Regions from separate parts of the Nonomuraea sp. NPDC049655 genome, predicted to be linked through region 1. Evidence: riboswitches for the same ligand, from Rfam matches in the RefSeq annotation. Region 1 holds a riboswitch; each other region holds the start of a gene.
What was found. Region 1 has a riboswitch for cyclic di-AMP ahead of ACIBQ6_RS14730 (NlpC/P60 family protein). Riboswitches for the same ligand answer to the same signal wherever they lie in the genome.
Positions count from the first base shown of each region.

Region 1 (6,893 bases):
CCGCGACGGGACAATGCGCGGCACACGGGAGAGGCCACCGGTTTTTCCATCGCGCCCCACCAGCCGCAGGCCGGCGTTTTGCCGGTCATCCACGGCCCGCCCCACCAAGAAGCCTGAAGAGAAGCCCGAAGAGGCTCGAAGAGGCTCGAAGAGAGGCTCGAACAAGCGCCGACAAGCCCTGAGAACCCCGCACAAGGCCGTAAGAAGACGGAAGTACCCGGTACCGGAACAGGGCTCGCGACGGCGCTTCGGGAAGCACCGGCTGCCCGATTGTGCGGCGGAGCGTCACCGCTTTGCGCGTACGCCGCGGGAGCCGGGAAGGGGAACATTGCGGCGGGTGACGGCATTGGCCCGTTCCGGCCGCGGGTGACGAACACGGCGACGAACACGGCGACGAACACGGCGGCGAACATGGCGGCCAACACGCGGCGAGCCCGGCGGCGCCCGGGAATTGACACGGACGCCGGCCGCAAAGCCCGGCACGTTCCACTCCCACGCGGCGCCTTGTCCGGCGACACGAGCGAGCAATACGCCCACATTTGGGCGAATTAGAAGATCAACAAGTGGTCCGGGGATTCACGAACTCCCCACAAAAACGATCATGCGCTTATGGCGCTCGCCGGGGTCCTAGGCGAACGGCATAAGCGCATGGTCAGGAGATGGCTCTCTCGACGAGGCTCAGTGAGCCGCTTCGTACTTCTCCACGACGGTGGAGGCGATCCTGCCGCGCTCGCTGACCGGCAGGCCGTGAGCCTTGGCCCACTGCCGGATCTCCGAGCTCTTCTCGCGGCTCATCGCACGGTTGCCGCCGCGACCACGGCGACGGGCGGACACGGCTCCTGCCCTGCGGGCGTGCTGCACGAAAGGCGTGAGTGCGTCCCTCAGCTTCTTGGCGTTAACGTCGCTGAGGTCAATCTCATAGGAGGAGCCGTCAATAGCGAAGCTGACCGTCTCATTGGCCTCGCCCCCATCGAGGTCATCGATGAGAATCTCCTGGATCTGCTTGGCCATCTACGCAATCCTTTCCCGGAGCATTGTTTCATTCGCTCGCCCAAACATATACCCGGAAAGGCGCGGAGACAATTCAGCGCTACGGGGATTCGGCTGACTGGCAGATCAGTTCTGGTTCTCGGCCTGATCCTGGCGGTTTGCCCGTCGCCCGGCGCCCTCCGATCGCAGCAACTTCACCGCGCCAAAGATGAAGGCGCCGCCGACCACGACCGGGGGGATGAGCGCTGACAATACGTCTGTTACGGCTTCCATTCGTCCTCGCCTCCAGGGCTAGCAGGGTTTCGGGGGCGCTAAATACGCATCCCGGCGCGACCTGCGGGACCTGCGGGAGCACGCCGGACGCTCATGACGCCTAGGTGACAACTCACCCGGAACCGACCATAGCCACACACAGTCGCCCTCAGGGAGCAGGGGCACCGACATCCGGCAACCCGGACGTCCCATAGCCTAATGCCAGTCTCTCCAGGCTCCTTACCGGATCAAGGGAAAATTTTGCGAAAAGGCATCTTCCCAGGTGTGGACGCCTCAACGAAGATCTTTTACCACCCGCGTTCCGGCCAGCCTGTCATGCGGCCCGCGCTCCAACGGCTTGTCGATCAGGATGAGCAGCCCGACGCCGAACAGCAGCATTCCGGCCAGCAGATTGACCACCGGAATGCCCATCAGCATGACAGGCCCGGGATAGACCAGGGCCCGTTTCAGCAGGGCGCCACGCGGAAGGTCGTCCGGCGCCAGGCGAATCTTCATGATCGCCTGGCCGAACGTCCGCCGGCGCAGGCAATGGGCCCGCCAGTCATAGGCCGTATAACACAGGCCGGCCAGGAACCAGGCCAAGAGCCCGGGGAGCCGTCCGCCGAACGCCTCGACCATCCCGACAGTCCGGAAGGCGCCCCACAGCGCGATGAACAGAATGTAATAGAAGACCCCGAAGACCAGCGCCTCAATGAAGCGGGCGGCGAGGCGTTCCCACCATTCCGCGGGCACGGCGCCCGGCCACGACGGTGTCCCGGCCATATCCCACCTCACGCGGTCGGCGGTCGTACCCCCCATATTGGTACGCCCCGCACACACAAAACAGAGGCCGGCGGGAAGCCGGCCCCTGTTTTACGCTGACGCGGGATTACTTGATCTTCACGACCACCGTGCCCGCGAACTTGTCCGCGAACGTCTGCTGCAGTGGCTTGTCCCACAGCTGCGAGGCGCCGTTGACCGCGACGCACGCCCAGGCGAGCAGCGGGCCGAGGAACGGGATCCAGCTCAGGATGTAGCCGCCCCAGGTGACGCCGGCGCGCTTGATCGCCAGGTCGGACGCGAGTCCGCCCGGAGGCAGGGCCTGGCCCACCGGCACGACCTTGATCCCCATGACCATCTTGCCGACCGTCTGGCCGTTCATCTTCGTCAGGAAGAACTCGTAGCACACCCAGACGGCGGTCGTCACGATCGCCGACAGGAGGCCGATGACGAAGGCGGACAGGACGCCGGAGGTCAGGCCGGTCGTCGAGTCGTAACCGACCGCGAGCAGGCCCAGGATGAGGCTGACCACGAAGTTCACGACGCCGAGGATGACGCCGTCGATGATCCTCGCGACCAGACGCTGCCACCACTCCGCCAGGGGGGCCGGAGCGCCCGGAGGCTGCACGCCGACGGGCTGACCGTAGGGCTGGCCGTAGCCGGGCTGGCCGTAGGGCTGCGACTGCTGCTGCTGGCCGTATGCCTGGCCGTACTGCTGCTGGTCGCCGTACTGCTGGCCGTAACCCTGTTGCTGGTCGCCGTACTGCTGCTGGGCGTAGCCGCCCTGCTGGCCGTACTGGGCGTCCTGGCCGTAGCCCTGCTGCTGCCCGTAGTCGGACTGCGGCTGCTGGCCGTAGCCCTGCTGGCCGTACTGGGCCTCCTGGCCGTAACCCTGCTGCCCCGCGGCGGCCTGCTGGCCGTAGCCGGGCTGGGCGTACTGCTGGCCCGAGGACTGCGGCTGCTGGCCGTAGCCCTGCTGGCCCGAGGCGGCCTGCTGGCCGTACTGGGCGTCCTGGCCGTAGCCCTGCTGCTGGCCGTAGTCGGGTAGCGACTGCGGCTGCTGGCCGTACTGCGGCTGCTGGCCGTAGCCCTGCTGGCCCGAGGCGGCCTGCTGGCCGTACTGGGCCTCCTGGCCGTAGCCCTGCTGACCGGAGGCGGCCTGCTGGCCGTAGCCGGGCTGGGCGTACTGCTGGCCCGAGGACTGCGGCTGCTGGCCGGAGACGGGCTGCTGGCCGTAGCCCTGCTGGCCGTACTGGGCCTCCTGGCCGTAGCCGGGCTGCGTGTACTGCTGGCCGGAGGACTGCGGCTGCTGGCCGTAACCCTGCTGACCCGAGGCGGCCTGCTGGCCGTACTGGGCCTCCTGGCCGTAGCCGGGCTGGGTGTACTGCTGGCCCGAGGACTGCGGCTGCTGGCCGTAGCCCTGCTGACCCGGGGCGGCCTGCTGGCCGTACTGGGGCTGCTGGCCGTAGCCCTGCTGGCCGTACTGCTGTGGTTGCTGGCCGTACTGCTGTTGCTGGCCATAGCCCTGTTGCTGCTGCTGACCGTACGGGGGCTGGCCGAAGGCATCGTCCGCCCGGTAGCCGACCACAGTCACGTCCGGGTCGGGCTCGCCGGGCCGACGGCCGTGGTGCTGACCGTACTCGGGGTTCTCGCCGGAATCGTCCTGTGGGTACGGCGGCTGTCCGGTGCTCACCGTGTCACCTCGCTTCGAGTGCGCATGTGGCACGTGTCAGGACACATGCCTGTGCTGCCCAACGTATCGACATAGGTATCAACAATCACCTTTCCAAGTGGTCAAGGTCCGCGTCACCCGATGTCAGATGCAGCAGCATGCGGGTGTTGCCAAGGGTGTTCGGTTTGACGTGTTCCAGATCAAGGAACTCCGCCACACCCTCGTCGTACGAGGCCAGCAACTCGGCGTAGACCTCGGGTGAGACCGGTGTGCCCTGGATGGGGCGGAAACCGTGCCTCGCGAAGAAGTCGACCTCAAAAGTCAGACAGAATACACGCCGCAGCCCCAGATCCTTCGCCTGCCGGACGAGCGCCGAGACGATCCGCCGCCCCACACCCAGCCCCCGGCACGCGGGATCGACGGCCACCGTACGGACCTCGGCGAGGTCCTCCCAGAGCACGTGGAGCGCGCCGCAGCCGACGACCTCCCCGCCCCGCTCGGCCACCCAGAATTCCTGGACGTCCTCGTACAGCGTGACCGTGGCCTTCTCCAGGAGCCGCGGCCCCGCGCCCGCGTAGGTGTCCACGAGACGCCTGATCGCACGCACGTCGGGCGTGCGCGCACGCCTGACCACGACCGCGGTCTCGGGGACTGCCACTTCGGCCACCTGCTCCATGGCTCTCCAGGGTACAGATCTCATTACGGCTCGGCCCTAAATCCCACGTCTCGGGCATCTCATCACATCCCGTGGTCAGATGAACACGAGCCGACTTGGAGCTTTCCTCCAGACCTCAGCACCCCGAATGCTGGACAAAAGGTGCAGAAGCCCGCTTCCGTACGGCTACCCACGAGATCACCTTGTGACCCTTCAGTTGTGAAACCTCTACAGACTCGGCAGTTCCGGTTGAGCGTGAACCCGGAGTGCATTAGTGTCCAGCGACGATGTTCTCCGCGTAATGCGCGCGGAAAGACACGCCCAATTCCCGCAAGGGAAGCCGGGGAACCAACGGCGGCGAGCACCTGGCGCCACCACTTGGGGTGAATCCGACCATCTCGGTAGGGCTGCTCCGGCCCGAACCCGTCAGCTAACCCGGCCGGCGTCGATGAGAGGAGCTCGGTTGGTGAAGCGGACGTTCGACCGCTCGGGGAAGTCCGGGGGCAGGCACGCCCGCCCCCAGGAGCAGGCCAGGCGCGCACGCCGCCTCGGCGTCATCGGCGTCACCGTCGCCGCGATGCTGTTCGCCGTCCCCGTCGGTTCCGCCGCCGCCGACCCGAAGCCGTCGCTCTCCGAGCTCTCCGACCAGGTGGAGAAGCTGCACGAAGAGATCGAGACGCTGGCCGAGCAGTACAACGAGCAGCGCGAACGGCTGAAGGCCGCCCAGAAGGCCAACGACTCCGCCCAGAAGATCCTGGCCACCAGCGAGTCCGATCTGGCCGCCAAGCGCGCCAGGGCCTCGCTGCTCGCCCAGAACGCCTACATCACCGGCGGCCTGGACAAGGCCCTGGCCTTCGCCCAGTCCGGCGACCCCGAGACCTTCCTCGACCGGGCCGCGACCACGTACGCGCTCGAACAGCAGCAGGGCGAGGAGGTCAACCAGCTCGCCAGGGCCATGGAGGCCGCCGAGCGGGCCAGGGCCGGCGCCAAGACCCGCATCGCCGAGGTCCAGAAGATCGTCACCGACCTGGAGAGCAGGCGCTCGAAGATCACCAAGCTGGTCACCAAGGTCGAGAGCAACCTCTACCGGCGGGCCGTCGGCGAGGCCGGCCGTCCCGGCACCCGGGCCGTGCGCGTCAACCTGCCGGTCATCGGCGACGGCAAGGCCGCCCAGGCCGTCAAGTGGGCCCTCACCCAGCAGCTCAAGCCGTACGTCTGGGGCGCCGAAGGGCCGCGCTCCTACGACTGCTCCGGGCTGGTGATGGCCGCCTACCAGCGCGTGGGCATCTCGCTCCCCCACTACACCGGCGACCAGTGGACGGCCGGCAGGCAGGTCAGCCGCGACCAGCTGCGCCCCGGCGACCTGGTGTTCTTCTACAGCGACCTGCACCACGTCGGCATCTACATCGGCGGCGGCATGATGGTCCACGCTCCGCGGACGGGTGACGTCGTGCGGGTCGCCCCGATCGGCGGGCGGCCGTTCGCCGGCGGCGTGCGCATCGCGGACTGACCCGCGCGCCACTTCGCCCAGCCCCGGTTCGCCCGGCGCCGGTTCGCCCCGTCACTGGATGATGCGCGCCACCTGATGAGCGCCGCTAGATGAGCTGGCGGCGCGCCGCCCATGCCACGGCCTCGATCGCCGTGGCCACGCCGATGCGGTCGCAGATGCCCCTCAGCCTGCGCCGTACGGTCCGTCCGCTGATATCCAGCCGCCTGCCGACCCGATCGACCGTCACTCCCCTGGCCAACTCGGCCAGTAACGCCAAATCCGCGTGGCTCAGCTCAACGCCTTCTGTGAGCACATCCACCGGGAGCCCTCCCCCAAACAGCAGAACTCGGACCTTTCAGGCGAAGCAAAGCCGCTCGTCTCGGTGAAGGTAAACGCATGGCGGAAAGGTCGTCAAGCGCGACAATCGGCGCCCTTGACCATTGCTATTGACATGATCACTTATATGTGACGTACTCCGCATATGCAGGCACGCCGTGGTCCGCGATGAACGGTCCAAACGATCAATTCGGCGGCCCGGTTCCACCTCCGATGAGCGCCACCGACGTGCTGGGTTTTGATCCCTCGGATCCGCAATTTGTGCGCGATCCGTACGTCCGATATCGCGAGCTGCGAGCCGCCGGGCCGATCTTCAGAACGCGCGGCGGGCTGCTCGTCGTGACCACGTACGAGTTGTGCGCGGCCGTGCTGCGCGACCCCGGGTTCGGTCACGGAACGTCCCCTCCCGCGCAGGAAGAGGCAGGTCAGCCCGGCCGGTCGTTCCTGCTCATGGACCCGCCCGATCACACCCGGTTGCGTGCTCTGGTCAGCCGCGCGTTCACGCCGCGCATGGTGGCCCGCCTCAGGCCGCGGATCGAGGAGATCACCGCCGACCTGATCGGGCGGCTGCCGGAGGAGGCGGAGCTGATTTCCGGCTTCGCGTACCCGCTGCCGGTGATGGTGATCAGCGAGATGCTCGGGGTGCCGCCGGAGGACCACGACCGCTTCCGCGGATGGAGCGAGGCCCTTGCCCGCGGACTTGACCCGATGCTGACAGA
Region 1 covers NZ_JBITLS010000004.1:163,802-170,694, forward strand. The annotation lists gene ACIBQ6_RS14710 (Lsr2 family protein) at 679-1,011, opposite strand; gene ACIBQ6_RS14715 (RDD family protein) at 1,537-2,025, opposite strand; gene ACIBQ6_RS14720 (RDD family protein) at 2,132-3,715, opposite strand; gene ACIBQ6_RS14725 (amino-acid N-acetyltransferase) at 3,801-4,370, opposite strand; cyclic di-AMP (ydaO/yuaA leader) riboswitch at 4,658-4,809, shown strand; gene ACIBQ6_RS14730 (NlpC/P60 family protein) at 4,816-5,859, shown strand; gene ACIBQ6_RS14735 (LuxR C-terminal-related transcriptional regulator) at 5,945-6,157, opposite strand; gene ACIBQ6_RS14740 (cytochrome P450) at 6,388-6,893, shown strand, end outside.

Region 2 (6,893 bases), on a different contig from region 1:
GACCTTCATGAAGGCGAACCTCCTCGACCCCGCGGTGGGCCGGTACATCCTCGACCACTCCACCCCGCCCGACCCCCTGCTCGACGAGCTGGCGCGGGAGACCGCCGAGGCGACGGGCGACGCCGCCAGGATGCAGATCTCCGCCGACCAGGGCCGGTTCCTGACCATGCTGACCCAGCTCACGGCCCCGGCCGTGGCGGTCGAGGTGGGCACGTTCACCGGCTACTCGTCGGTGTGCATCGCGCGGGGGTTGTCCGGCGGGCGGCTGCACTGCTTCGACGTGAGCGAGGAGTGGACGTCCATCGCCCGGCGCTACTGGGAGCGGGCGGGCGTGACCGACCGCGTCTCGCTGACGCTCGGGCCCGCCCTGGAGACGCTGGCCGCCTTCGACGAGCCGATCGACCTGGCCTTCCTCGACGCCGACAAGGGCAACTACCCCGGTTACTACGAGTTGCTGGTCGAGCGGCTGCGGCCGGGCGGCCTGCTGCTGGCCGACAACACGCTGCGCAGCGGCCACGTGGCCGACCCGGCGCACTCGGAGACGACGACGGTGCAGATCCGCGAGTTCAACGACCTGGTGATCGAGGACCCCCGGGTGAGCGTGGTGATGCTGCCGGTCGCCGACGGGATCACGATGATCAGGAAGAACCACTAGATCGCGGGACGCCGCCGCCGTTACTCTGAGTGATCCTTTGGAAACCCCCGGGAAAGCATGAGGACGGCGGCATGGTCAGGCCCCTGGAAGAGCGCTACCGCACCGTGCGCGAACTGTTCCCCGAGTTCCGCATCGAGACGGTCCAGGGCCGGATCGTGGTGAACGAGCCGGGCACCTGGCAGCACAACACGATCCTGTCCCGGACGTTGTTCCAGCTCGCCGCCGCGGCGGCGGTCCGGGGCTGGGAGATCTGGCCGAACATCACCGTCTACCTGGGCCCCGGCCACGATCTCTACGTGCCCGACCTGGCGGTGGTCCCGCGCCGGCCGCGGCTGCACGAGGAGCACGCCGTCCACGGCGCCTCGACGATCCTGCTCGTGGACGTCGTCTCGGTGGCCACGACGTACGACGTGCACTTCGTCAAGACGGGCGGGTACGCGCGCGGCGGGGTGCCGCTCTACCTGGTGATCGACCCGTTCCAGCGGCTGGTGACGCTGTTCGGGGGGCCTGGCGGGCGGCGCTACCGCAGCGAGAACGTCGTCTCCCTGGGCGAGCCGGTGTTCCTGCCCGACCCGTGGAACCTCCACGTCGACACCGCGGCCCTGACGGAGGCCGGCGCCTGAGACGCCGGCCGTCCGCGCGGCTCTAGCCGATCTTGTGGATCCAGTTGCGGGTGTCGGGACGGGCGCCGTACTGGATGCCGACGAGCTCCTCGCGCACCCGCATCGTCACCGGGCCGGGGGTGCCGTCGGCGATGGTCCAGGAGCGGTCGTCGCCCCTGACCGAGCCCACCGGCGTGACCACGGCGGCGGTGCCGCACGCGAACACCTCGGTCAGCTCGCCGGAGGCGCAGGCGGACTCCCACTCGTCCACCGAGATCAGCCGCTCCTCGGTCTCCAGGCCGAGGTCGCCGGCCATCTCCAGGATCGACTCCCGGGTGATGCCGGGCAGCAGGGTGCCGGTGAGCGCCGGAGTGACGAGCTTGTTGCCGAAGACGAAGAACAGGTTCATCCCGCCCATCTCCTCGACGTACTCGTGCTTGTGGGCGTCGAGCCAGACGACCTGGTCACAGCCGTTGTCGACGGCCTGGCGCTGGGCGACGAAGGCGGCGGCGTAGTTGCCGCCGCACTTGGCGAAGCCGGTGCCGCCGGGCGCGGCGCGCGTGTACTCGGTGGACAGCCAGACCGAGACGGGCTTGATGCCGCCGCTGAAGTACGAGGCCGCCGGCGAGGCGATCACCATGTACTTGTAGGTCTTCGACGGGTAGTTGACGCCGAGCCCGGCCTGCGTGGCGAACATGAACGGGCGCAGGTAGAGGCTGTGGCCCTCGGTGGTCGGCACCCACTCCTTGTCGGCCGAGACCAGCAGCTCCAGCGACTCCACGAACGCCTCCTCCGGCAGTTCGGGCATGGCCATGCGCTCGGCCGAGCGGTTGAAGCGGGCGGCGTTCGCGTACGGCCGGAAGGTCGCGATCGAGCCGGAGATCTGCCGGTACGCCTTCAGGCCCTCGAACAGCTCCTGCGCATAGTGGAAGACCGAGGTCGCGGGGTCGAGCGAGAGCGGCCCGTACGGCATGAGCCGGGCGTCGTGCCAGCCCTCGCCGTCGGTGTAGTCGATCGAGATCATGTGGTCGGTGAAGACCTGCCCGAATCCGGGGTTCGCCAGTACCTGCTCCCGCTCGGCCGCGGTGCGAGCGTGGTCGGAATGCTGCACGTCGAAGCTGAGCTTCTGAGCGATGGTCATGACGGAGGTCCTTCTCTCTACGAATCTGCGACTTCGAAAGCTGATTCTGTTAGCTACTGCCCGCGAGCAGTATTCGTACTTCCTAGTGTCTCGCGATTTGGGATGGCAAGAGGCAGTTGGGGTGGTTAGATCCGGCGAACGCGAAAAAGCGCCTGGCAGTCCGTGTTCGGACCGCCAGGCGCGTGCGGGGCTAGGCGGTCCTAGCCGGCTACTCGCGCGGCGATGTCGTCGCCGATCTCGCTGGTCGTGCGGCCGGCGCGGCCGGTCACCCGCTCGGCGATGTCGGCGGCCACGGCCTGCTCGACCTTGGCGGCCTCGGCGTGCAGGCCGAGGTGGTCGAGGAGCATGCCCACGGACAGGATGGTGGCGGTCGGGTCGGCCTTGCCCTGACCGGCGATGTCGGGCGCGCTGCCGTGCACCGGCTCGAACATGCTCGGCGAGGTGCGCTCGGGGTTGATGTTGCCGCTGGCCGCCAGGCCGATGCCGCCGGCGATCGCGGCGCCGAGGTCGGTGATGATGTCGCCGAACAGGTTGTCGGTGACGATCACGTCGAAGCGCTCGGGCTGGGTGACGAAGAACATCGAGGCCGCGTCGATGTGGCTGTAGTCGGTGGTGACGTCGGGGAACTCCGCGGCCACGCGGTCGACCGTGCGCTGCCAGAGGTCGCCGGCGAAGGTGAGCACGTTCGTCTTGTGGACGAGCGTGAGCTTCTTGCGGGGCCGCGACTGAGCCTTCTGGAAGGCGTACCGCACGACGCGCTCGACGCCGTGGGCGGTGTTCAGCGACTCCTGGGTGGCGATCTCGTGCGGCGTGCCGCGGCGCATGACGCCGCCGGTGCCCGCGTAGAGACCCTCGGTGCCCTCGCGGACGACGACCATGTCGATGTGCTCGGCGGTGGCGCCGGCCAGCGCGGTCTCGACGCCGGGGAACAGCTTGACCGGCCGCAGGTTGACGTAGTGGTCGAACTCGAACCGGAGCTTGAGCAGCAGGTCGCGCTCCAGGATGCCGGGCGGCACGCTGGGGTCGCCCACGGCGCCGAGCAGGATCGCGTCGTAGCCGCGCAGCTCTTCGAGCACCGCGTCGGGCAGGGTCTCGCCGGTGCGGTGGTAGCGGGCTGCGCCCAGGTCGTAGTGGGTGGGCTCGATCTTCGTGCCCACGGCCTCCAGGACCTTGAGCCCTTCGGCTACGACCTCGGCGCCGATGCCATCCCCGGGGATGACGGCCAGGCGGATGTTACGCGACTCCATGGGCGGTACCTTACCGGCTCGTCTCGGCTGACGAACACATCATCTCAACAACCGGACAATCCGTTTTGGGGGGATTGCGACCTTTTGACCGTTTCGTTAGAGTTCGACGAGCCTAATCCACGCAGCCGCTGCGTGGAGCCGGGGACCCACCTTTCCCCCCGGGGCGAATCGGCTGCGCCTCCCCCGAGGAGCCGCCGTAGGGCTACTTCCAGGCCCGAGCCCGTCAGCTAACCCGGTCGGCCACGTGGAAGGACAGTCCCCTGTCTAGCATCGCCATCCTTGTGGCGGTGGCAGCGGGCGCCGCAGGTCTCGTGCCTGCCGCCCCCGCGGCTCCCGCCGCTCCGGCCGCCCCCACCCCCTCCATCACCCTCACCGGCCCCCAGGTGAAACAGGTCCAGGAACGGCACGTGCCGAAACCGGCCTGGAAGGTCGCCCTCGAATACGCCATGGACAAGCGCGGCACCCCGTACGTGTGGGGCGGCGCCAGCGAACGGGGCTACGACTGCTCGGGCCTCATGCTCCGAGCCTACGAGGACGCCGGCATCGAGCTCCCCAGAACCGCCGCGGAGCAGTACGGCGCCTTCTCAAGGAAGATCGCCTGGAAGGACCTCAAGCCAGGCGACCTGGTGTTCTTCAGCGGCCTCGGCCACGTCGGCATGATCTCCAAGCCCGGCTACATGGTCCACTCCCCCCACACCGGCGACGTGGTGAAGGAGGAACGCCTGTCGCAGTGGCGCAGGCAGGCCTTCGTCGGCGCGGTACGCCCCGACCCCAAGGGCGTCAAGCGCTGGGCCGACTACAAGCAGCTCCAGAAGGCCCCCGCCCCCGCCATGCTCACCGCGACCCTGTGACGACGACCTTCCCCGGGGCGTGCCCCTCCTCCTGGTAGCGGACGGCCGCCGGGAGCTCGCCGAAGGGGAAGGTCCGGTCGATGACCGGGGTGACCGCGCCCCGCTCGATCAGCCCGGTCAGCGTCAGCAGGTTCGCCCTGTTGCTCCCGCAGCGGACGACGTCCGCCCTGACGATCCGCTGCGGGACGAAGGGCCCCGACGCGAGCGCGGCGAACATGTGGCCGGCCGGCTGCACCCAGCGGCCGGCCGGCCCGCCCACCAGCACGTACGTGCCCTTCCTGGTCAGCACGCGGCGGCAGTCCGCCAGCCGGCGGCCGCCCGCCACGTCGAGCAGCAGGTCGAAGCGCCGGCCCGACGCCGCGAAGTCCTCCTTGGTGTGGTCGATGACGTCGTCCGCGCCGAGCGAGCGGACCAGGTCCGCGTTGCGCCCGCTGCACACGCCCGTGACGTGCGCCCCCAGCGCCTTGGCGAGCTGCACGGCGAACGTGCCCACGCCGCCGGACGCGCCGTTGACCAGCACTTTCTGGCCCGGCTGGAGGCGTCCCTCGTCGCGCAGCGCGATCAGCGCGGTGTTGGCCGCCATCGGCACCGCCGCCGCCTGCTCGAACGACAGGCCCGCCGGTCTGGGCGCCACCTCGCCCTGCCGCAGGCAGACGTACTCGCCGAAGCCGCCCCCGAGCGACATCGCGTACACCTCGTCGCCGGGACGGAACAGCGTGACGTCCTTGCCGGCCGCCTCGACCTCCCCCGCCACGTCGGCCCCGAGGACGGCGATGCGCGGCCGGCGCAGCCCGACCCCGCCGCCCATGACCCGGGCCAGGTACGGCTCCCCCCGCATGAAGTGCCAGTCGTAGGGCTGCACGGACGTGGCCCGCACCCGGACCAGCACCTCGTCGTCGCGCGGCACGGGCCGCTCGACGTCGGTCAGGACGAGCTGGTCGGGCGAGCCGAACGAGCGCAGGACGTACGCCTTCATCGTTTTCTCCCTCGTGCCGCTGATGTGCCGCCAGTGTGGGCGTGACCTGCGCGGACGCTCAACGGTCGAAAGGCGACGGCTCGATGGCCGAAAGTACGACGGCCCGCCCGCCGATGGTGCGAACCAGGACCGGCCGTCCGCGCGATGACCGGGCACGGGCGCGGGCGGCACGCTCTCAGGCATGAGATGGATCGCACCCGCCGGGCTGGTCGCGCTCAGCGTCGTCCCGCTGGTCGCCGGCGCAATCCGGGTGACCGAACTGGCCGCCGGCGCCCCCGTGGCGGCGGACAACGCGCGCTTCTTCGCCATGCCCGTGCCGGTGTTGCTGCACATCCCGGCTTCCCTGGTGTTCTGCGTCCTCGGCACGTTCCAGTTCCAGGCCCGGTTCCGGGCCGGGCGGCCGGGGTGGCACCGCGCGGCGGGGCGGGTGCTGGTGGCGTGCGGGCTGGTCGCGGCGCTGTCGGGGGTGTGGCTGACGCTCTTCTCCGACCTTCCCGCCGGCGACGGGATGTTGCTGGCCGCCTTCCGGTTGCTGTTCGGGACGGCCATGGCCGCCTGCCTCCTGCTCGGCCTGGCCGCGATCCGGCGGCGCGACGTGGCCCGGCATCGCGCCTGGATGACCCGCGGGTACGCGATCGGGCTCGGCGCGGGCACGCAGGCGTTCACCCTGGCGTTCGGGCTGGCCGCCTTCGGGCCGCCCGGCGAGCTCGGCCGGGCGCTGCTCGTCGGCGCGGGCTGGGTGATCAACCTGGCGGTGGCCGAGTGGGTCGTCCGCAGAACCCTCAGAGGTCAGGTGCGTACGCGGTCGGTCTCGTAGGCCCACATGGCGATCTCGACGCGGTTGCGCACGCCGAGCTTGGTCATCAGGCTCGCGACGTGGCTCTTGACCGTGCTGAGCGAGATGTGCAGCTCGCGGGCGATCTCGCTGTTGGTCCGGCCGCGGGCCACGGCGCGCAGGATCTCCTCCTCGCGGCCGGTGAGCGCCTCGACCGGCTGCGCGGGCGCCTCCGTACGCCCGGCTCCGGCGAACGCGGCCAGCAGGCGCGCGGTCACGCTCGGGGCGATGAGCGCCTCACCGCCGGCCGCCGCGGTCACCGCCTGGGCGAGCAGCGCCGGGCCGGCGTCCTTGAGCAGGAAACCCCTGGCTCCGGCGCGCAGGGCGGCGTAGACGTACTCGTCGAGGTCGAACGTGGTGATCACGACCACCGCCATGGGGTCGGCGACGTCGGGCCCGGCCAGCTCGCGGGTGGCCGCGATGCCGTCGAGGCCGGGCATGCGGATGTCGAACAGGCACACGTCGGGGCGCAGGCGGCGGGCCAGCTCGACGGCCCGCCTGCCGTCGCCGGCCTCGCCGACGACCTCGATGCCGGGCTGGGCGTCGAGGATCATCCTGAGCCCGGTACGCGCGATCTCCTGGTCGT
Region 2 covers NZ_JBITLS010000002.1:696,738-703,630, forward strand. The annotation lists gene ACIBQ6_RS08635 (O-methyltransferase) at 8-655, shown strand; gene ACIBQ6_RS08640 (Uma2 family endonuclease) at 727-1,278, shown strand; gene ACIBQ6_RS08645 (branched-chain amino acid aminotransferase) at 1,301-2,398, opposite strand; gene ACIBQ6_RS08650 (3-isopropylmalate dehydrogenase) at 2,599-3,645, opposite strand; cyclic di-AMP (ydaO/yuaA leader) riboswitch at 3,745-3,902, shown strand; gene ACIBQ6_RS08655 (C40 family peptidase) at 3,933-4,496, shown strand; gene ACIBQ6_RS08660 (NAD(P)-dependent alcohol dehydrogenase) at 4,480-5,472, opposite strand; gene ACIBQ6_RS08665 (DUF2306 domain-containing protein) at 5,654-6,289, shown strand; gene ACIBQ6_RS08670 (response regulator transcription factor) at 6,262-6,893, opposite strand, start outside.
Region 2: linked by a shared signal. The riboswitch ahead of ACIBQ6_RS08655 (C40 family peptidase) and the one ahead of ACIBQ6_RS14730 (NlpC/P60 family protein) in region 1 are both predicted to bind cyclic di-AMP.

Region 3 (6,893 bases), on a different contig from region 1:
CTGGCCCTGGTGATGGAGATGTTCCCGCCCGGACGCAACGGCGCCCGCGTGCAGGGCGCACTCGGCGGCGTGATGGCGTTGACGTACCTGGCCGGGCCCTTCCTGGGCGGGTTGTTCACCGACCACGCGAGCTGGCGGTGGGCCTTCTACGTGAACGTGCCGCTCGGGATCGTGCTGATCGCGATCGTGGTGCTGCGGCTGCCGTTCCGTCCGGGCACCGGCGGCGGGGGCCGGCCGGACTACGCGGGCATCGCGGTGTTCAGCGTGGCCATCAGCGCCCTGCTGCTCGGCCTGACCGAGAAGGGCCTGGACGGCAACTCCTGGACCTCCCCGCCCGTGGCCGGGCCGATCCTGCTGGCGCTGGTCCTGCTGGCCGCGTTCGTGCTGGTCGAGCTGCGGGCGGCGAACCCGGTCATGCCGATGCACCTGTTCCGGGACCGTACGTACACGCTGGTCAACGCGACCTCGTTCTTCACCGCCTTCTGCATGTACGCCGGCGTGGTGTTCCTGCCGCGCTACTTCCAGCAGGCGCTGGGCGTCAGCGCCACCGAGTCCGGGCTGAGGATCTACCCGATGACGCTGGCGATGGTGGCGGGCAGCGCGCTCATGGGCACGCTGATGTCCAGGACGCGCACGTACAAGCCGTGGCTGGTCGGGGCGCCGTTCCTGCTGGTGGCCGGCAGCCTGCTCTGCCTGAACCTCACCGTGCGCACCGACGGCCTGCTGCTGGCCGGGTGGATGGCGCTGCTCGGGCTCGGCATGGGGCCGATGTTGTCGGGGCTGACCGTGACCGTGCAGCAGGCCGTCGCGCCGCGGTACATCGGCACGGCCTCGGCCAACCTCACCTTCTTCCGGCAGATCGGCGGCTCGGTGGCGCTGGCGCTGGCCGGCACCGCGTACACGTCGGTCATCACCACGGACGCGCCGGTCCACGGGCTCGCGGCCGCGCACGCCTCGGCGGCGGCCGTGGTCATCCCGTCGCTGGGCGTGGCGGGCGCGGTGATCGCCCTGGTCGCGCTGGTCATGATGCCCGGCAGGCGGCTGGAGCAGGCGCCCGCGGCGGAAAGCAGAGTGGAGGCCGGTTTCGCGTCGTAAGCGACGTCGTGCGAAGCTGTGGATGTCCCCAGAACCAGGAGGTCCTCATGGCGGAAACACCGGAGCCGGAAGTCAGCGAGACTCCCGAGGACGAGATGAAGCGCAAGTTCCGCGAGGCGTTGGAACGCAAGCGCGGGCAGCAGGCCGACTCGGCCGCGGGTGGCAGGGGCGTGGACCCGTCGAAGATCCACGGGGCGCACGGTCCGGCAGCGAGTAAAAGATCCTTCAGGCGCAAGAGCGGCGGCTGAAAGGTCCGATTTAGCAGGGGGTACGGCATGCCGTGCCCCCTTTCTCTTTACCTCGATAGGTAGATCTTTACCCGGTTCATGACGATTCGTTTGTATTTGTCCGAATCTCTGGGTACCGTCTTAACCAATTACCAGCTGGTGGCGTAGTCCCTACCAGGAGAGGGACGACAGCTGGCGCCGAATCCCGACTTGTCGGGAACCGGGGACCCATCTCATTGGGGTGAATCCGGCCATGTGCCGGTAGGGCATCTCCACGCCCGAACCCGTCAGCTAACCCGGTAGGCGAGATGGAGAGGACTTCACGCATGTACCACCTCGTCGTACCCCCGGACAGTGTAGTGACGACCGCCTGCTGAGCGGTCTCTTCCCTGACTTCCCCCACGCGCCGCGTAACCACCCTTTCGGCGCTCTGCCCGGTTACGCACCGTAGTCACGCGCGTTCCCCCTGTCCCCTCGCGAAGGACTTCACTGCTTCATGTCTCGATTTGGCCTGCGCTCTCTCGCCCTGCTGTCCGTGTCCGCCATGGGCGCGCTGACGATCTCCGCCACCGGCGCCCACGCCGACACCGGCGACGACCAGAAGATCCTGCTCAAGGGTTCCACGAAGGCCTCCTACTTCTGGGACGACTCCTCCGGCCGGGCCGGCGACACCGGCCTCCCCGCCAGCGGCAAGCCCATGCAGAAGGGCCTGGCCGCCAGCCCGAGCTGGCCCCTCATGACCGAGGGCTACGTGACCTACAACGGCAAGAAGATGCCGTTCTTCGTGGGCGACCGCGGCCCCGGCGAGCCCTCCAGCCGTGGCGTCATGCTCGACCTCGACGCCAAGACCTTCGCCGAGCTGACCGGCGGCACCTTCAACCCCGACACGCTCGGCGTGGACGGCAACGGCGGCCAGGGCCACATCAAGATCGACTACGTCATCACCAAGTGGGGCGACGGCAAGGGCAAGAAGAACTACCCCGTGGCCTTCTCCACCGGCGCGTGGGGCAGGTTCGACGACAACCCGGCCGAGCCTCCCAAGGTGCTGGCCGACAAGCCCGCCGAGGACGCGGCCGGTTCCGCCGGCGGCCAGGTCGGGAAGACCGTCGCGATGGGCGGCACCGTCATGGCCGGCGTGCTCGTGCTGGCCGGCGGCGGCGTGGTGCTCGGCGGCGAGCGCCTGCGCAAGCTCCTCAACGACTGATCTCCGGACAGACCGCTCTTTACGCCTCGCGACTAGAATGACATTCTGGTCGCTGTGATCCAGCGCGCAGCCGCCAACGGCATCGAGATCGCCTACGAGAGCTTCGGCTCACCCGCGGGCAGGCCCCTGCTGCTCATCATGGGACTCGGCGCCCAGCTCATCCACTGGGACGACGAGTTCTGCGAACTCCTGGCCGAGCAGGGTCACCACGTCGTCAGGTTCGACAACCGCGACGCGGGCCTGTCCACCCATCTCCACGACGAGGGCGTGCCCGCATGGGGCGCGCCCTCGCCGTACGTGCTGGACGACCTGGCCGACGACAGCGCCGGGCTCATGGACGTCCTGGGCCTGCCCGCCGCGCACGTCGTCGGCGCCTCGATGGGCGGGATGATCGCCCAGGCGCTGGCCATCCGGCACCCCGCTCGCGTGCTGAGCCTGACCTCGATCATGTCCACGCCCGGCCCGCAGGCGGCCCCGCCGACCGAGGCGGCCACCGCGGTGCTCTTCGCCAAGCCCGCGACCGACCGCGAGGGGGTCGTCGCCGGCGCGCTGACGACCTGGGCCGTGCTCGGGTCCCCCGGCTGGGAGCTGGACCGCGAACGCGTCACCAGGCTGGCCGGGCTCGCCTTCGACCGCTGCCACGACCCGGCCGGCACGGCCCGCCAGCTCGCCGCCATCATGGCCTCCGGCGACCGCACGTCCGCGCTGGGCGGGCTGAAGGTGCCCGCGCTGGTCATCCACGGCGAGGACGACCAGCTCGTGCCGCTCGCCGGCGGGCGGGCCACGGCCGCCGCCATCCCGGGCGCCCGCCTGGTCACCTACCCCGGCATGGGCCACGACCTGCCTCGCGCCCTCTGGCCCGCGATCGTCGCCGAGATCACCGCCCACACCGGCTCCGCGACGCCCGCCCGGCCCGAGCCCGCCGCGTGACCCGCCGCGTGACCCGCCGCGGAGCCTCGCTGCGCGGGCCGGTCAGAGCTCCAGCTTCTCCTCGATGACCTTGAGCATGTGCCGGGCCAGGGCCAGGTTGGCCCGGTTGCGGTCGAGGGCGAGGTAGAGGAACAGGCCCTTGCCGCTGCGGCCGGTCAGCGGGCGGATGATGTGGTACTGGGCGGTCAGCGTGATCAGGATGTCCTCGATGCCGTCCTTGAGGCCCAGCGAGTCCATCGTGCGCAGTTTGGCCTTGATGACCTCGGTGTTGCCCGCCGCCGCGACCTGCAGGTCCAGCTCCTTCGAGCCGCCGAGCGTGCCGAGCGCCATGCCGCTGCCGTGGTCGACGATCGCCGCCCCGATCGTGCCGTCGATGCTCATCATCTCTTTGAGGGAGACGTCCATGCCTGCCATGCTTTCCTCCGCTTCGGTGGGGATGGTCAGTGCTTGCGTGCCACGGCGGCCACGGAGGCCGCCGTCTTCCTGCCCTCCAGCCGGAGGAGCCCGACGTTGGCGCCGGGTCCCGCCAGAACCGTGAGGACGATCGTGGGGCCCGCGGCGTAGAAGGCCACGAACCCGGCGGTGCCGGACACGAGGGTCTCCTCGAACGCCCCGCGGCCCGCCATGGTCAGCATCCGGCCGCTCATCGCGAGCAGCGCCGCCGACAGCGCCGCCACCTGCTCGCCGGTGTCTCCTTGCAGGTCGCAGGCGATCCGCAGGCCGTCGACGGTGCACGCGACGCTGCCGGTGACGTCCGGCGTGCGGCCGCGCAGGAGCTCCATCTCCGCCAGGACCTCTTGCCGTAGCTCCACGGGTGGCCTCCTCCCGCGTCGTGAGGGGAACCTCACGGCATCTCCTCCAGCGCCTTCTTCAGCCGCAGCAGCAGCGTCAGATCGGTCGGATCGCCCGTCGGCACCGGCCCGGCGGCCCCCGCCCGCCCGTTCCCGGCGGGAGCTGCCACCGCGCCCGGCACCCGCTTGGGCAGCGCCTCCCCGTCGTCCGGACGGGGTTGCGCGGGCCGTGCCGGGTCCGGCGGGACGAGGAGGCCGGCGGCGGCCAGCCTCCTGACGGCCACCAGCACCGAGTAGCCCGACCGGCCCAGGTGCCGGGCCAGCTCCAGCGGGGTCGCCTTGTGGTCGGCCCGTACGACGACCTCCCACTGCACCTGGCTGAGCGCCACCCCGTGTCCGGGCAGGCGCGGGACCGGCCGCACGGGCTGGGTGTCCACCTCCGGCGAGGGCCAGATGCCGGCCAGCTGCTCCCGGCGGCGGGCGGACTCCCGCACCAGCTCCTGGACGTCGAAGAACCACTGCCCGCCCAGCCAGTGCTCCTCGCCGGGCCGGAACTTCGGCCGCACGCCGGTCACCGGCAGCAGGAAGAAGGCGGCGTCCTGGACCACGCCGAGCACGGCGTACTGGAGCTCGGCCAACGTGACGGGGCCGTCCTGGAGCAGGCGGGCGCGGCCGCCGTCGGCCTGCAGGGCGCGCAGGGCCGACTCCGGCACCCGCCCCCTGGCCGCGAACAGCCGCTCGACGCCCGGCGTCTGGGCGCACTCCATGTACGTCACGCGCCCGTCCGACAGGTAGATCGTGCCGTTCCGGCCCACGCGGAGCGCCCCCGTCGCGCGTTCGCGGGCGAGTCCGGCGAGGAGTGAGTCGAGCGCGGCCATGGCTCAGGTGGTCAGCAGGTCGGAGATGGCCCGCAGGCGGTAACGGGCCAGGGCCAGGTTCGACCGTTCCGGGTCGAGGCGGACGTAGATGACCAGCGGCCCCTCGAAGACCGTCTCCAGCAGCCGGAGCAGGTGGTGCCCCCGGTCGGTGGTGACGAGCATGTCGTCGATGCGCACGATCTCGCCGGGACACGTCCGGGTCAGCCCGTCGGTCGTGGCGCGCAGCGCCTCGGTCAGCGCCGCGGCGGACCTGTCGGCGTCCACGCCGGACACGCTGCTGAAGGCGACCGCCATGCCGCTCGTGCCGTCGACCAGCATGGCGTCGAGCGCGCCCGGTATCGACATGACCTCCGCCAGGCAGGTGTCCACTCCCAGCACCGCGAGCCTCCCTCCGTCGTGGGACGGGGAAAGCGTAGGGGGCCACAAGAGACCAGAAGGCAGGCGATTTACCGAGGGATACGTTTTTATACGGCCAGGACGAAGAAAAGCATCACTCGTGCGGAAATATGATCAATTCACGAGGTTTTTTCACGATGGCGGAGCATTTCGTGCACGTTCTCCTCGGCCCACCGCGCGACCACCGAGATCGGCGCGTGCAGCGAGCGGCCCAGGTCGGTCAGCGCGTACTCCACCCGCGGCGGCACCTCGGCGAAGACCTCGCGGGTGATCAGCCCGTCCAGCTCCATGGCCCGCAGCGTCTGGGTGAGCACCTTCGGCGTCACCCCGCCGATCCGCCCGCGCAGCACGGTGAAGCGCATCGGCCCGTCGCTGAGGCTGAGCAGCACCAGCACCGACCACTTGTCGCCGATCCGGTCGAGGACCAGCCGAGTCGGGCAGTTCGGGTCGAAGGCATCACCGGTATCCATAAGGTACTTATAGCACGATGAAGTAACCAGTATCCATTGGATACTGTGCTTCTCATGAAGATCCTCGTGTTCGGCGCGACCGGAATGATCGGCCAGCGCATCGTCACCGAACTCACCGGCCGCGGCCACGACGTCACCGGTGTCAGCCGCCGCGGTCCCGTCAAGGGCGACGTCCACGACGCCGCCACGCTCGCCGAGGGCTACGACGCCGTCGTCTGCGCCATCGCCCCGCCGCGTGACGGCACCGAGCCCGAGCCGCCGTTCCTGGCCGCCAACCGCGCCCTCATCGACGGCCTGCGCGCCGCCGGGGTGAGCCGGGTGCTGGTCGTGGGCGGCGCGGGCAGCCTCAAGGCCGGCCCCGGCCTCGACCTGGTCGACACGCCCGGCTTCCCGGAGATCTACAAGAAGGAGGCCAGGGCCGCGCGGGCCGCGCTCGGGCTCTACCGGGAGGTGACCGACCTCGACTGGACCTACGTCTCACCGGCCGCCGAGATCGCGCCCGGCGAGCGCACCGGCGTCTACCGGATCGGCCGCGACGACCTGCTCAGCGACGCCGACGGCCGCAGCTTCATCACCGCCGAGGACTACGCGGTGGCGATCGCCGACGAGCTGGAGGAGCACGCCCACCCGCGCACCCGCATCACGGTCGCCTACTGATCGTCCTCGTCCGGGTCGTCGGGCAGCAGCGCCTTCTCGTCGGGCTTGTGCACCAGCACGTTGTCCACGTACGACTTCACCGCCGTGGCCAGCCCGACGTCGCCGCCCGCCGTCTCCGACAGGTACCAGCGGTGGTCGAGAATCTCGTGGAAGAGCTGCGCGGGCTCCAGCTTGCCGCGCAGCTCGGCGGGGATGCCGTCGACCGTCGGGTGGAACACCTCGGCGAGCCAGCGGTGGGCGACGAT
Region 3 covers NZ_JBITLS010000002.1:503,724-510,616, reverse strand. The annotation lists gene ACIBQ6_RS07705 (MDR family MFS transporter) at 1-1,095, shown strand, start outside; gene ACIBQ6_RS07700 (DUF5302 domain-containing protein) at 1,143-1,343, shown strand; cyclic di-AMP (ydaO/yuaA leader) riboswitch at 1,509-1,643, shown strand; gene ACIBQ6_RS07695 (hypothetical protein) at 1,819-2,526, shown strand; gene ACIBQ6_RS07690 (alpha/beta fold hydrolase) at 2,581-3,456, shown strand; gene ACIBQ6_RS07685 (hypothetical protein) at 3,499-3,870, opposite strand; gene ACIBQ6_RS07680 (roadblock/LC7 domain-containing protein) at 3,897-4,268, opposite strand; gene ACIBQ6_RS07675 (DUF4388 domain-containing protein) at 4,301-5,125, opposite strand; gene ACIBQ6_RS07670 (roadblock/LC7 domain-containing protein) at 5,129-5,503, opposite strand; gene ACIBQ6_RS07665 (helix-turn-helix domain-containing protein) at 5,641-5,991, opposite strand; gene ACIBQ6_RS07660 (NAD(P)H-binding protein) at 6,046-6,648, shown strand; gene ACIBQ6_RS07655 (DUF4032 domain-containing protein) at 6,642-6,893, opposite strand, start outside.
Region 3: linked by a shared signal. The riboswitch ahead of ACIBQ6_RS07695 (hypothetical protein) and the one ahead of ACIBQ6_RS14730 (NlpC/P60 family protein) in region 1 are both predicted to bind cyclic di-AMP.

Region 4 (6,893 bases), on a different contig from region 1:
GCGTCGATGCGTGCACGTCCGATCTCCCGGGAGGCGCTCGTCGAGGAGCTCGCCGAGCTCGTCGCCGCGCGGCCCAAGGACGCCTGGGTGCGGGTGGCGGTCGACGGAGCGCCCGCGGCGGGGCCCGGCGCGCTGGCCGACGAGCTGGTCGCGCCGCTGCGGTTGCGCGGCAGGCCCGTGCTGCGGGTGTCGGCGGGTGACTTCCTGCGGCCGGCCTCGCTCCGGCTGGAGCACGGCCGGACCGATCCCGACGTCTTCTACGAGGACTGGCTCGACGTCAAGGGCCTGCTGCGCGAGGTGCTCGAACCCTTGGAGCCGGGCGGCTCGGGGCGGGTGCTGCCGGCGTTGTGGGACAGCGGGATCGATCGCGCGTACCGGCTGCCGTACCGGGAGCTGGCGCCGGGCGGGGTGGTGCTCGTGGACGGCACGCTGCTGCTGGGACGGGGGCTGCCGTTCGAGGTGAGCGTGCACGTGTGGCTGTCGGCGGGGGCGCTGGCGCGGCGCACGCCGCAGGACGAGCGGTGGCGGCTGCCGGCCTACGAGCGGTACGAACGCGAGGCGCGCCCGCAGCGGGCCGCCGACGTGGTGGTCAGGGCCGACCATCCGGACCGGCCGGCGGTGCTGACGGACGGCTGAGCCCGAGCAGCGCGTCCAGCTCGGCGACCGCCTGGGCGTTCGAGGTGAAGCGCACGGCGTGCAGGCCGGCCGCGCGGGCGCCCTCGACGTACGGCTCGTGGTCGTCGAGGAACACCGTGGCGGCGGGGTCGGCGCCGAGGGCGTCGCAGGCCATCAGGTAGATGCGCGGATCCGGTTTGCGCACTCCCGCCTCGTGCGAGTAGACGATGTGGTCCACCAGGCCGGCGTAGCCGTACGCGGCCTGCTCGCGTTCCCTGGCGCCGACGAAGCTGTTGCTCACCAGGCCCGTGCGGTAGCGCGGACGCAGGGCGCCCAGGTACGCCATGAGCTCGGTGTTGGGCGTGCCGAGGTACTCCGTCCAGACGTCGTCCATGAACGCCCCGGCGTGCGCGCCGAGCACCTTGGTCACCTCGGCGCCGGCCTGCTCCTCCGTCATCTCGCCGACCGCCCCGGCCAGCCAGGTCGGCTCCAGCTGGGCGTCGATGTGCCCGGCGGGCAGCCCGAGCTTCTCCTCCCACCTGGCCGTCACGCCCAGGGACGGCGTCAGCTCCAGCACCCCGCCGATGTCGAACACGACCGCATCGATTTTCATATGCTCCTCCTGTGAACTGATTCAACCAAGGTAAAGAAGGAACGTGTCCGTGTCCAGACCCTTGACGGCCCACAGGGGCGGCTCAAACTGAAACGGTGATCCCTGGCAACTGGTACAACATCGTTCCCGATCTTCCCGTGCCGCCTCCGCCGCCGCTGCATCCCGGCACCCGCCGTCCCGTGGGGCCGGACGACCTCGCGCCACTGTTCCCCATGGAGCTCATCGCGCAGGAGGTCAGCGGCGACCGCTACGTGCCCATCCCCAAGGAGGTCATCGACGTCTACCGGCTGTGGCGGCCCACGCCGCTGATCAGGGCGCACCGGCTGGAGAAGGCCCTCGACACGCCGGCCCGCATCTACTACAAGTACGAGGGCGTCTCACCGGCCGGGTCGCACAAGGCGAACACCGCCGTGCCGCAGGCGTACTACAACGCCAAGGAGGGCGTGCGGCTGCTGACCACGGAGACCGGCGCGGGACAGTGGGGGTCGGCCCTGGCGTTCGCCTGCGCCCAGTTCGACGTCGAATGCCGGATCTGGATGGTTCGGGCGTCCTACGACCAGAAGCCGTACCGGCGCTCGCTCATGCGCGTGTACGGCGCCATCGTCCACCCCAGCCCCTCCCCCCTCACCGGCGCGGGCAGCAAGGCGCTGGCCGACGACCCCGCCTCCCCCGGCAGCCTGGGGCTGGCGATCAGCGAGGCGGTCGAGGTGGCCGCCGCGACCCCCGAGGCCCGGTACGCGCTCGGCTCGGTGCTCAACCACGTCCTCATGCACCAGACGGTGATCGGCGAGGAGGCCCTGGCGCAGCTGCCCGAGCTGCCCGACCTGGTCATCGGCTGCACCGGCGGCGGCTCCAACTTCGCCGGTCTGGCCTTCCCCTTCCTGCGGGAGAAGCTGGCCGGACGGATCGGCACCCGGTTCAGGGCGGTCGAGCCGGCCGCCTGCCCGTCGTTCACCCGCGGCGTGTACGCCTACGACTTCGGCGACACCGCCGGGCTGACGCCGCTGCTGAAGATGCACACCCTCGGGCACTCCTTCGTCCCCGACCCGATCCACGCCGGCGGGCTGCGCTATCACGGCATGGCGCCGCTGCTGTCCCACATGTACGAGCTGGGGCTGTTCGAGGCGGTGACCCGTACCCAGAGCGAGTGCTTCGAGGCGGGTGTGCGCTTCGCGCGGACCGAGGGCATCGTCCCGGCCCCCGAGCCCACGCACGCGCTGGCCGAGACCATCGCCGAGGCCCTGCGCTGCAAGGAGAGCGGCGAGGAGAAGGTGATCCTCACCGCGCTGTGCGGGCACGGCCACTTCGACCTGGCCGCCTACGACCGCCACCTGGCCGGCGAACTGGAGGACTACTCACTTCCGCAGGAGCGCCTCGACCAGGCGCTCAGCGAGCTGCCCGGCTGAGATGACACGGGTGGCCGCGAGATCCGCGGCCACCCGTGTTCAGTTCGCGTTCGGGCGCTTCCCGTGGTTCGCCTTCTTCTTCTTGCGCGCCCTGCCCTTGCGTGCACGTTTCGCCATGGGCTCACCTCCGACGGTCGGGATCGTGACCTACAAGGTCTCCCCTGCCCGCGGGCCGCACAAGCGATACGCCGCGACCTAACATTCCTCAACAAACTCGTGTCATAATTTGGTGGAATCTGTTGGAAGGGGTGGGCGTGCTCGCACAGCAGCGTCAGCAGACGATCCTCGAACGCGTACGCAGCAGCGGCGGCGTCCGGGTGGCCGACCTCGTGCGCGAGCTCGGCGTCTCCGACATGACGATACGCCGCGACCTTGAGGTGCTGGCCGAGCGCGGGCTGCTGGAGAAGGTCCACGGCGGCGCGACGGCCCTCGGCCCCGGCTCGACCGAGGAGCCCGGCTTCACCGCCAAGTCCGCCCGCCAGCAGCAGGAGAAGGAGGCCATCGCGCGGCACGCGGCCACCCTCGTACGGCCGGGCACCGCCGTGGCCCTCTCCGCCGGCACCACCACGTGGGCGCTGGCCCACCACCTCGTCGCGGTGGCCGAGCTGACCGTGATCACCAACTCGATCCCCGTCGCCGAGGTCTTCCACCGCAACCCGCGCGCCGACCGCACGGTCGTGCTGACCGGCGGCGTGCGCACGCCCTCCGACGCGCTCGTCGGCCCCGTGGCGGTGGCGGCCATCCGCCGCCTGCACGTGGACACGCTCTTCCTCGGGGTGCACGGCATGAGCCTGCGCGCCGGGTTCACCACGCCCAACCTCCTGGAGTCCGAGACCGACAGGGAGCTGGTGGCCGCGGCGCACCGGCTGGTGGTCCCCGCCGACCACACCAAATGGAACACGGTCGGCATCAGCACGATCGCCGAGCTGACCGAGGCCGACGTGGTCATCAGCGACGCGGGGCTGCCCGAGGAAGCACGCACCGAGCTGGCCGAACGGGCCGGAGAACTGATCATCGCGGAGGGCACGCCTTGAAGCGCACCATCACCCACCTGGCAGACGGCCGAGAGCTGATCTACTTCGACCGGCGCGACGACGCCGACCGGAGCGCGATCGACCGGCGGCCGCTCGATCCGCGGCCGGTGGCCTCCGAGCTGCGCTACGACCCGCTGACCGAGGAGTGGATCGCGATCGCCGGCCACCGGCAGACGCGGACGTTCCTGCCGCCGGCCGACGAGTGCCCGTTGTGCCCGTCATCCGCCACGCGGGCGTCGGAGATCCCGGCCCATGACTATGACGTGGTGGTGTTCGAGAACCGCTTCCCCTCTTTCTCCGGAAATTTTGGGACTTACGGGGATGTCGGCGGCCTGAGTGAGGTGCGGCCGGGTGTCGGACGTTGTGAGGTGGTGTGCTTCACCTCCGACCACTCCTCCTCCTTCTCCAGGCTCTCCAACGCGCAGGTCAGGCTGGTCATGGAGGCGTGGGCCGACCGCACGGCCGAGCTGTCCGGCATGGAGGGTGTCGAGCAGGTGTTCTGCTTCGAGAACCGGGGCGAGGAGATCGGCATCACGCTCCCCCACCCGCACGGGCAGATCTACGCCTATCCCTACGTGACCCCGCGCACCAAGCTCCAGCTGGGGGCCGCCTCTCGGCACACGGGCGGCAACCTGTTCGCCGACGTGCTGGCCGCCGAGCAGGCCGCCGGCACGCGGGTGGTGGCCGCCAACGAGCTCTGGACGGCGTTCGTGCCGGCCGCCGCGCGCTGGCCGTTCGAGGTGCACGTGTATCCGCACCGGCAGGTGCCCGACCTGGCGGCGCTGTCGGAGGAGGAGCGGGCCGCGTTCGCGCCGCTGTACACCTCGGTGCTGCGGGCGCTCGACGCGCTGTTCGGGGTCGCGATGCCGTACATCTCGGCCTGGCACCAGGCGCCGGTGCGGTACGGTCGCGAGCTGGCCTACCTGCGCCTGGAGCTGTTCAGCATCAGGCGGGCGCCCGGGAAGCTGAAGTACCTGGCGGGCTCGGAGTCGGCCATGGGGGCCTTCGTCAACGACGTGCTGCCGGAGGAGGCGGCACGCATGTTGCGATCACGAATTGATCACTAATTGGTTTCTCATTAAAGTCGCATGACTCGTGATCTACCACTAATATCCCGTTAGACATCGGCCATAACGGTCGTTGTACGCCTAATCCCGGGCGTGTTGCCCGGGAGCCGGGGACCCATCGCATCCGGGGTGAATCCGCGCAAGTGGTAGGGACTGCTCCCGTGCCCGAACCCGTCAGCTAACCCGGCCGGCAGAGGGAGAGGAACAACCACGTGGCGGCTTCGTCCCCCGCGAGTCTCGCCGTCGGTCTCATCACCGCCACCGCCCTGCTCGTCCATCCGGCCGCCGCCTCGGTCTCCGGGGCAGCCGCCGTGGCGGCCGCGCCCAAGCCGTCCGAGGCGCAGCTGCGGGCCCAGCTCAAGGAGCTCAACCGCAAGGTCGACAAGCTCATCGAGACGTACAACCTCAAGCGGGTCGAGCTGGCCAAGGCCCAGCAGGCCGCCACCGCGGCCCAGCAGCGGCTCACCGCCGCCGAGCAGGCGCTGGCCACGGCCGAGCAGCGGGTCGCCGAGATCGCCCGGCTGCGCTACCAGAACGGCGACACCTCCCTGCCGGCGTTCATGATGACCCCGGACGGCGGCGGCGCGGCCGTGCTCGAACAGCTCACCGCCGAGCAGCAGGCGGTCGTGGACAGCGTGGCCAAGGCCCGCGACGACCAGAAGAAGGCCGCCACGGCCGCCGCCGCGCTCGCGACGGAGCTGAAGGCGGGCACGGCGGAGGTGGCCGAGCAGCGCGACGACGCCCAGGACGTCATCGACGACATCAAGAAGAAGCTCCAGGACCTGGTGCCGTTCGGGCCGGGCAAGAAGTCCGACGGGAGCTGGGCGCCCGAGCTGCCGGCCGGCTCGGACAACATCACGCCGCGCACCCGGCTGATGCGCGCGCAGGTGCAGAAGAACTTCTCGCTGCCGTACGAGGTGGGCTGCTTCCGGTCCGGCTCCAGCGGCGAGCACCCGCTCGGCCGGGCCTGCGACTTCATGATGAGCACGGGCGGCACCATGCCGAGCGCCGTCAACAACGCCCTCGGCGACCGGCTGGCCGACTGGGCGCTGAAGAACAAGGCCAAGCTGGGCGTCAAGTACGTGATCTGGAAGCAGCGCATCAACCAGGGCTCGGGCTGGCGCTCGATGTCCGACCGCGGCAGCATCACCGAGAACCACTACGACCACGTGCACATCTCGATGAACTAGCCGCGGACCGGCGGCTCAGCGGATGCCGGTGAGCTTGTCGGGGTTGGTGACGGAGTAGACGGCGGCGATCCGGTCGCCCTCGGGCGTGAGATCGACGACGACCACGGCCAGCGGCCCGTCACCGGAGAAGACGAGCGCGCACGGGTCGCCGGCCACCCGCCGGTAACGCAGGTCCACCGCGCCCGGGGTCAGCGTCGCGGCGACGGACATGAACAGCGCCGCCACCTGGTCCCGGCCGTGGACCGGCTGCAGGCTGGTGGCCGGTCCCTTGCCGCCGCCGTCGGTCCACAAGGTCACCTCCGGCGCCAGCACCTCCAGCAGGGCCCGCAGGTCACCGCCGAGGGCGGCCGCGGCGAACCGCTCGGTCACCTCGGCGTGCACGTCGGGCTGGGTCCGGTGACGAGGACGGCGCGCGTGGACGTGGCGGCGCGCGCGGGCCGCGAGCTGCCGGACCGCCGCGGGCGTGCGCCCGAGGATGTCGGCCGTCTCCGGGTGGCTGAATCCGAACACCTCGTGCAGCACGAAGACCGCTCGTTCCAGCGGTGACAGGGTCTCCAGCACGACCAGCACCGCCATCGACAACGACTCCCCGCTCTCGGCGGCGCCTCCGGTGTTGTCGGGGGCCGTGACCAGCGGTTCCGGCAGCCAGGGGCCGACGTAGGTCTCCTGCCGACGGCTCAGGTCCGCCCGCCGGGCGAGCGCCTGGTTCACCGCGATCCGCACCAGGTAGGCCCGGACGTTCTCCACCGGTCCGGCGTCCGGCCTGCGGTGCCGGGCGGACCAGGCCAGCCACGCCTCCTGCAGCACGTCCTCGGTGTCGGCGACGCTGCCGAGCATGTTGTAGACCACGGAGAACAGCAGTTCCCGGTAGCCGAGGAACTGCTCGGTGGCGGCGTCGGCGGGGTGCCGCGGGGTCGGTGTCATGGCGTGCCTCCTCGTCTGTCGTAACCGAAGAGCCCCGATGCGTG
Region 4 covers NZ_JBITLS010000026.1:10,263-17,155, forward strand. The annotation lists gene ACIBQ6_RS49195 (uridine kinase) at 7-636, shown strand; gene ACIBQ6_RS49200 (HAD family hydrolase) at 590-1,228, opposite strand; gene ACIBQ6_RS49205 (TrpB-like pyridoxal phosphate-dependent enzyme) at 1,324-2,634, shown strand; gene ACIBQ6_RS49210 (50S ribosomal protein bL37) at 2,674-2,751, opposite strand; gene ACIBQ6_RS49215 (DeoR/GlpR family DNA-binding transcription regulator) at 2,889-3,668, shown strand; gene galT (galactose-1-phosphate uridylyltransferase) at 3,665-4,735, shown strand; cyclic di-AMP (ydaO/yuaA leader) riboswitch at 4,804-4,942, shown strand; gene ACIBQ6_RS49225 (hypothetical protein) at 4,948-5,925, shown strand; gene sigJ (RNA polymerase sigma factor SigJ) at 5,941-6,849, opposite strand.
Region 4: linked by a shared signal. The riboswitch ahead of ACIBQ6_RS49225 (hypothetical protein) and the one ahead of ACIBQ6_RS14730 (NlpC/P60 family protein) in region 1 are both predicted to bind cyclic di-AMP.